One region of the Gluconobacter sp. P5E10 genome, then DNA from elsewhere that is predicted to be linked to it. Evidence: predicted binding sites of a transcription regulator. Region 1 holds the regulator's gene; the other holds the start of a gene.
The links. Region 1 encodes LexA, which represses DNA repair genes until DNA is damaged. Its sites were predicted from a motif close to TGTTCTANNTANGTTC; they were not measured.
Positions count from the first base shown of each region.

Region 2: a site for LexA is predicted at 2,185-2,200, ahead of KP707_RS15660 (ImuA family protein). Genes of this name have one in related genera too.

Region 1 covers NZ_JACRVZ010000003.1:80,134-84,328, forward strand. The annotation lists gene uvrC (excinuclease ABC subunit UvrC) at 1-648, shown strand, start outside; gene pgsA (CDP-diacylglycerol--glycerol-3-phosphate 3-phosphatidyltransferase) at 758-1,360, shown strand; gene KP707_RS06860 (hypothetical protein) at 1,462-2,070, shown strand; gene lexA (transcriptional repressor LexA) at 2,123-2,848, opposite strand; gene rpmG (50S ribosomal protein L33) at 3,156-3,323, shown strand; gene KP707_RS06875 (septum formation initiator family protein) at 3,438-3,767, opposite strand; gene eno (phosphopyruvate hydratase) at 3,915-4,195, opposite strand, start outside.
Region 2 covers NZ_JACRVZ010000012.1:20,150-24,344, forward strand. The annotation lists gene KP707_RS15655 (DNA polymerase Y family protein) at 1-1,490, opposite strand, end outside; gene KP707_RS15660 (ImuA family protein) at 1,375-2,166, opposite strand; gene KP707_RS15665 (hypothetical protein) at 2,349-2,663, opposite strand; gene KP707_RS15670 (ParA family protein) at 2,660-3,349, opposite strand; gene KP707_RS15675 (hypothetical protein) at 3,536-3,757, shown strand; gene KP707_RS15680 (hypothetical protein) at 3,763-4,068, shown strand.

The DNA.
Region 1 (4,195 bases):
ATCATGGGTCAGGCACCTTATGGCGTCATGGTTGTGGGTGGGCCGGAAGGTTTTGAAAAGCGCTCCTATAGAAAATACGCCATCAAGGGCCCAGTCACTCCCGGTGATGATTTCGGCATGATGCGGGAAGTCATGGAACGCCGCTTCGGAAAAAACAGGGAAGATGGAGAACGACCTGAAGACTGGCCAGATCTGCTGCTAATTGATGGCGGCCTGGGTCAGTTCAACGCAGTGCGCAACGTATTGGCAGACCTTGGCGTTACGGGAATTCCCATTGTGGCAATCGCCAAGGGCCCGGATCGTGATGCTGGACGCGAATGGTTTTTCACTGAAACACAGCCACCGTTCCAGCTCCCACCTCGTGATCCGGTTCTCTATTATCTTCAACGCTTGAGAGACGAAGCCCACCGTTTCGCCATTACGACACACAGGGCAGGGCGCTCCAAAGGACTTCGGAAATCTGAACTGGATGATGTTCCGGGAATCGGGGGGGCCCGCAAGAAGGCACTTCTGAATCACTTTGGGTCAGCCAAGACCGTGCGACAGGCCAGTCTCGAAGAGCTTGAAACTGCACCCGGAATCAGCTCTGGAACCGCCAGAGCCATCTACGGGCACTTTCATCCCGAATGGCTTCGGACACAGAGCTGACAATTCCGTGAGGTCACGCCCTGAACGCTGGCTTGGCATAAAAAATACACACATTCAGAGCGGATTGGCGCATACCGGAGACGGATAAACTGTTCTAGACTGCTTCGTGATGCTGACTGATCTGCCAAACGTCCTGACTCTGCTCCGTATTGCAGCCATTCCTGTTCTGGTTGCCCTGCTGGCGCTGCATTCCGCACTCGGTAACGTCGCAGCCTGCGTTGTGTACACGGCTGCCTGCATTACGGATTATCTGGATGGTGCTCTGGCACGGAAATGGCAAATGCTATCCGAACTGGGTCGGATGATGGATCCGATTGCCGACAAGCTTCTTGTCGGTGCGTTGTTGCTCGCACTCGCTGGCCTGACCACACTTCCAGTGTATTCGCTCTACGCAGCCATCATCATCATGCTACGCGAGATTCTGGTCAGTGGCTTGCGTGAATACATGGCCTCCCAACGCGCAACCCTTCCATCCACCCGCCTTGCAAAATGGAAGACCGGAATTCAGATGGTTGCGATCGGTTTCCTGATTGGCGGAGACAAAGCTGCGGCTACGCTTCATCTTTCATTCCTGCCGGCCACACTAATCGGCGGTATTCTTCTCTGGGTTTCAGTTATTCCAACAGTTCTAAGTGGGTGGGGCTATCTCACCGCCGGACTTTCCAGAATGATGGCCTCTGAGCCGCGCAAGTCCTCAAAGATCGTCTCCTGATCTGGACTATCTGTGATTATTATTGCAGTTATCAGCTCGTCATCTGGCGCTTTTAATCGATGACAGGTAAAGTTCAGGGATCGACCTTATGGGAGTACACAATGCGTAAGGCCGCTCTACTGGCATTACCTCTGGCCCTGAGCGGCTGTGCGGGCATGGGCAAGTTTTTCAATGACACCGCGCTGTGGTCGGGAAGCAATCCTAATGCTCCCCATGGCGATAGTGAAAATCTTCGCAGGGCACGCGGTGAATTCGTAGCAGCTGCACCAATCCTGCCAGAAGGCGGGAACATGTGGCCCGGCTCACCTCAGCCTCTGCCAACTCTCAAAGATGTTGTGAACCCTGACAGCGTCTTTAATAAGTCTCTTGGCGATCCGGCTACGTATTTTGGCGGTGCAACGCTCGACAAGAATTTCATGGGTGGTGGTATTGCCGGCACCGGTGCTCTCGGCGTCTCTGGCCCTCAGATGAAGCCGGGCGACACCATGTCCGTCGGTGAAAAAATCGATGCGATGCGTGGTGTGTCAGAAGATCGCAGTCACTTCTTCCCGACGCTTCCCACTAGCGTTCCAGATAATGCTGGTCGTTTCCTGAACAAAAACCCTGACAAAACCATCATCATCCCGAATGGGGATGGAACGAGCACGCTTATTGCTCCGGATGGTAAAGTCCGCGTTGTACGCGGCGTGCCGTCAGTTCCTAATAAATAATCATCAGAAGTCATCTGCCTTGCAGGAGAATTAAACCAGCAAGGCAGTTTTCTTAGTACTGCCTGAAAAGGGCGACTAGCCGCCCCTGGATGCGCACACGCGCAGCCGGCAGAATACGTGTCTCGTATTCCCGATTAGCGGCTTCCAGAGCAATCGTAGAACCACGACGGCGCAGCTTCTTGAGCGTCACTTCCTGATCATCAATCAGCGCGACCACGATCTGACCACTATCCGCCACTTCGCCGCGACGGATGATGGCAACATCACCGTCCAAAATGCCAGCTTCAATCATGGAATCACCCGCAACTGTGAGGGCATAATGCTCTCCAGTGCCGAGCAGGGACGATGGCACCTGAATCTGTGCGCTATCATCCTGCAGGGCCTCAATAGGGAGGCCGGCAGCAATGCGTCCATAAAGTGGAAGCTGAACGCTTGTGTTTTCAACGGGAGAGCGAGGCGCCTCAGAAAATGTCCCGGGAAGATCCTGACGACCACCCTCAACAACTGTGGGGACGAAAGGCACCGGATTAGCCACGGCATCTACAACCGGGGCCTCAAGCCCCATATGCGGCAAACGCAGAACTTCAAGCGCTCTTGCACGATGGTGATGCCGTCGCAGAAAGCCGCGCTCTTCAAGGGCGGAAATGAGGCGATGAATTCCTGATTTGGAACGAAGTTCGAGGGCGTCCTTCATTTCATCGAAGGAAGGAGAATAGCCCGTCCGCCGAAGATGTTCGTCAATGTATAGCAAAAGCTGGTGCTGCTTACGCGTCAGCATACAGGCGCTCCCATGCGCCTCGGTGGAGGCAAAATCTGAAGATTGAGACACTGCATAAACTTATGCGACGCTCTTTTGTTCCTTATAGGTTCCCGTTCGTCCACCTGCAAGAACATCTACCAGGCATCAACAAAGCTTTTATCTGGCTAAAAACCCCGGTTTTTGTGGAAAAATGCACCTTATCCCTGGATTTTCTTCAGAAAGCCTTGACCTAGGACATACAAATCAGCATGTTGCGCCGAACTAGATCAACCTGCTGCTTTGGCACTTGCGAGCGGCATCAGGACGGCGCAAGCCCGAGGGTATCATGGGAAAAAGCAACGTTATTCAGATCCGTCTCGTCTCGTCGGCTGACACCGGCTACTTCTACGTCACGAAGAAGAACGCACGTTCTGCTACGGGCAAGATGGAAGTCCGTAAGTATGACCCGGTTGCCCGCAAGCACGTGACCTTCCGCGAAGCCAAGATCAAGTAAGATCTCGCGGATCATACGACGTTAAAAAAGGCGACCTTCGGGTCGCCTTTTTTATTAGCTCAATTTCTGACGAATAGACTTTTCCGAACATAAAAAAAGAGCCGAGAACGGCTCTTAAAATAGTTTGTCGTGCGGACCGTAGGGAATAACGATATCACCGTTACGCGTCAGATTGAGCATGGCACGGGAACGTTCATCCAGAATGTCAGCATCAAGAGCTTTCTCTTTCAGAGCCAGCACTCGACGGTGCCACACCGCCTGTTCATCCCTGGCATCCTGCTGCGCCTGGATAGCCTGCTGCTGAAGCACAAGCTGATCCTGATAGGCGCGGATACCATGAGCGCCATGAAGGGCGTTCCACGCGAAATAAGCGGTCAGGGACAGAAAAAGCACAGGGGGAGCAACCGCGCGGATGGCACGTTTGATAAGTCTGACGGGTCTCACGCGGGGTAACAGGCTCCCTTGGCTTGAAAACTTCCCAACAATCTAGCTCAGAGAGAGGCTGCGAAACAATCACTGTTGTTCAAGACAGTAGATTATTTTAGCGCGCATATAAAACCGGCCTCCTGAATAGAGGCCGGCGTTCGTTGATCAGACGGACTTCAGAATGCTGCGACCTGCATAACGGGCTGCGCTTCCGAGCTGCTGCTCAATACGGATCAGCTGGTTGTACTTAGCCGTACGGTCAGAGCGGGAGAGGGAACCCGTCTTGATCTGACCACAGTTCGTAGCAACAGCAAGATCTGCAATGACGGCGTCTTCAGTCTCACCAGAACGATGGCTCATAACGCAGGTGTAGCCAGCCTTGTGCGCTGTTTCGACTGCTTCCAGCGTCTCCGTCAGTGTGCCAATCTGATTGACCTTCACGAGCA
Region 2 (4,195 bases), on a different contig from region 1:
CAGTCGTGGGTTCGGTCGCCTTTGCGAAACAGCCACAGGCGCAGGCCGGTCGTGGTCTCGACCTGCCAGTAGTCGCGGATCGCGCCGTAGCTTTCGGCCGCCTGCCACCACTCACCCAGCAGACGTTCGGGACCGTCGGCCGCCGCGATGCGATGCGTCTGCCGCTTCAGGACGAACTGGCGTGGCGCACCGTCCGGAAGCAGGGCAGTCACCTGCACCCGGACGGGCAGATCGAACAGGATGTTCGGCCGCGCCCAGAGCATCTGGCTCGCGAGAGGCGGTTTTGCCATGTCGTCTGGGGAAACGCGAGACTGCCCGTCTTCCGGCCAGGCGGAAAACCGGGGCGCGAGCTGGTGGACAGAAACAACCCCCGGACGGTTCAACAGCCGGTCGATCAGAGTGGCCGGGAGCGCGCGCTCCGAGGATGCCCCGACGTCCGGCAGGACAGAGCGTTCAGGCCCGGCTTCGAGCGGTTCGTTCGCGCTGACGGTCAGGATGACGGTTTCAATTCCAAACTCGGGCGCGATCTGCGGGATCTGGCCATTGAGCAGGCGCGTCAGACGTGTCACGTCAGCCGTCGGGTCAGACGTCCCCACGCGGACGGCCTGAATGGATCCGTCCACGCGCACACAGAGAAAGTCGAGTTGCCGCGCCCCCTCCCCGCGCGCCGCCAGCTTTTCGCAGACAACCGGCACGAGTGCGGCAATCACCGTGGCAATGGCGCCCGATGTGCTGATGGGTTCGACCAAAGACCGGGTCAGGGAAATCCGGTCCGCAGGTTGAAACACGCTGAGCGGGTTGGCCTGCCGTCCTAGAGCCTCATCGAGACAGGTGAGAAGCTGTGCCCCAAAGCGCTTGGCCAGAGGCGCGCGTGGCAGATCTGCAAGGGCGCCAATGGTATTGAGGCCGAGCCGGGTGAGGCTCGACAGTGTCTTTTCGGGTAGCGGTAGCGCTGTACAGGGCAAAGGATGCAGAGCCTGTTTCTGCTGACCGGGAGGCACGAGACAGATCCGGTCGATCCGCGAGCGGGCCAGAGCGCGTGAGGCAGCGGCCGTATCGCTTAGCGCCACAGAGCAGGAATGCCCCCTTGCCCTCAGGCGTTCCCTGACGAGATCCAGCATGGCCGCCTCACCCCCGTAAAGATGGGCGCATCCGGTGGTATCGCTGTAGAGACCGTCCGGAGCGTCGAACGCGGGCAGCGGCGACAACCAGATCAGCCAGGAGCACAGATCGGTCAGCGCGGCAGTCTGTGCTTCCGCGTCTTCTTCTGCCGTCAGAAGATCCGACACCAGGGAGCGGGCCTGTGCCAGCGGCATTCCGGGTGTCAGTCCGGCCGCGAGCGCAGCCGGACTGACACCGGTGACGGTGTGACGGTTATGTGCCAGCGCGTGCACAACGAGCGGCCTGTCGGTCGGAAAGTCTCCCGGGCGGGAGAGCTGGAGGCGCTCGGTGCGCCAGAAGGGCATCCAGAGAGCGAGAAAGCGGCGCATGATCGGTGCAGTCGAGGATCCAGTGAGCATGGCGGCCTCCCCTCACCCGCAACAGCGTGACAGAAAGGCGTCGGGAACCGGGACGCGGCATGGTCAGTCCCGGAAGCGTTTGAGGCGATGAAGGATGGGAGAGGACCCGCCACCGCGTGGCGCACGCACAGGGGTCTTTCCCAGGAGCTTGTGCGAGAGGCGCAGAGCGCAGGAAAAAGCCTGTGTTTCCGCTCGCCTCCACAGCCAGATTGAGGCGGCGGATTTCCTTGAGCGTTGGGACGTGACGTCCTGCGATCACGGCCATTGCGCGCTCTGGTCCGCGCAACACGTCCTCGGCGACCGACAGCAGGTTGGCCGGGTCCGTTTCAATGCAGACCAGATGTTCCAGTGAAACACCCGACTGATGCAGCCCGCAGGCGTTCAGTTCGGCAGGTGTGTCGCTGATCCAGAAGACCGGCCCCCTGCCCTCTTTCAGAATGGGCCCGAGCATCGCGAGACTGGCCCCCGTCTCCAGAGGATCGGAGATCAGAAAGTCATGCAGGCTACCCGTTTTGAGGCCACCGCCGAGATGGTCATCGACGGCAGAATGCCCGGTAGGCAGGGTGTCAGCATGGGAATGAGGAAGGCTTCGACGCTCCAGGCGTCGGACCTGCTCGCGCAGTCGCGTCACGGCGTCCGTTGTCATCTTTGTTCTCCTCGACGAGAACATAAAGAGAACAAAAGGAGGCTTAAGGCAAGATCAATCTTTTTGCCGAGCGCCACCTGTGAAAGCCGAGAGTAACGGAATTATCCATAGTCTTGCTAGAACAGAGTGCATGAATGTGCATGCTACCAGTTGCATGCAGTGCTACCGGTAGCATGCCATTTTTAGACTTTTGCGCGGTCCATCAGTTCCCGAATGCCTTCCCAGTAGGCAAGACGGTTCGCATCACAAAACTCAATGAACCTTTCAGCTACGTCTTCTGGAACTCTGGTGTTTATCGTCACAGTCGGTCCAACCGACTTCTTCCTGCGAGGAACCAATCGCGCGCCCGCTTCGCGGCTTGTAAATCCAGCGCTACGCCCCGCCTGATCAATGCGCTCAAGATCATCGCGGCCTAATGCGCTTGGTTCACGCGGTGTTATCGCAGCCAATCTTGAAGTGACTTTTTTCGGTTTGAAGCCGAACGCGTCGTCGTTCATGCGGAGATTTCCTCGGTGTCTGATGTCTCGACGAATGATGAGATAAGTTCTTCCGCTACGGCTTCCGCGTTCCTCAGTGCTTCTGGCAAACCATTAACATCTGTCGGGTCCAACTCTTGAAGGGCCAGTCGCCTTACGAAGATCGCCTTGTAAGCCTGACGCTCGTTGAGCGCGTTTGCAAATAGCGGCAATTCTGCCTGTTTCAAGCCCGCGAGTATCTCGCGCTCAATGCGCGTTTTTATCACCGGGCTGGTACGAGTGAGAATGATGCGGAATGGAATCTCGTGACCGCGTAGAGCCTCTTCTTCTTCGTGGATTAGGTCGATGGCGCGGCTTGCCTGGCGTGCATCGACGCCGCTAGCTTGGAGCGGCACTACTACGAGATCGGCATGGCTAATCGCGCGGGAGACGAGACGGCTGGCTGTTCCTTCCAGATCAACAAAGACGAACTGCTTTTGACGGGCAGCCTCGACGATTTGACGGATAACGGTTCCTTCCTTCACCTCGGAAATCACTTCGAAATCAGCCTGTGAGTTACCCGTGCGCCAATCGGCAATCGGCTTATTAGGATCGGCGTCGATTACGGTGACGCTTGCTCCCATTGCTGTCAGGGTCTGTGCCATCACGAGAGTGAAGGTACTCTTACCGGCGCCCCCTTTTGGGTTGGCTGTAACAATTACTGGCATCAGAACTCCTAGCGGCAACGCATATAATATTGGTTGCATGTCGTGCTGTTGAATGCTTCTAGTAGCACTGCATGCAACCGGTTGCAACGCAACCAACTGCATGCACAGTAAATTTTCTGCTGCCAGAAAACAGCGGAATAATGCCAGATTATCGGGGATTTCGTGGATGAAGGAAGGCTAGTCAAAATGATTGCTACCGGTAGCAATCGGCAGCAACTGGTAGAAGAAAATGAAAATTACAAGAAGAAAAAAGACAAAAGAAAAGAGCTGGCTGGGAGCCGCCCAGTCAGCAACAGGTGGGTCAACGCGTACAACGCAACCAACTGCATGCACAGTAAATTTTCTGCTGCCAGAAAACAGCGGAATAATGCCAGATTATCGGGGATTTCGTGGATGAAGGAAGGCTAGTCAAAATGATTGCTACCGGTAGCAATCGGCAGCAACTGGTAGAAGAAAATGAAAATTACAAGAAGAAAAAAGACAAAAGAAAAGAGCTGGCTGGGAGCCGCCCAGTCAGCAACAGGTGGGTCAACGCGTGTCCTCGCCATGCTCGCCGGCTACGCCGTTTGCGCGTGACTGCGGGCCGCGTTGATTCTGCCGCTGCGCGGCACTGTTGCAGTCTGAACAGCCCCCAGGCGGACGCGACGATGTTCAAAAACCAGAAATGGATCGAGCATCATGCGCCGTCATTTAATATTGGTTGCATGTCGTGCTGTTGAATGCTTCCGGTAGCACTGCATGCAACCGGTTGCAACGCAACCAACTGCATGCACAGTAAATTTTCTGCTGCCAGAAAACAGCGGAATAATGCCAGATTATCGGGGATTTCGTGGATGAAGGAAGGCT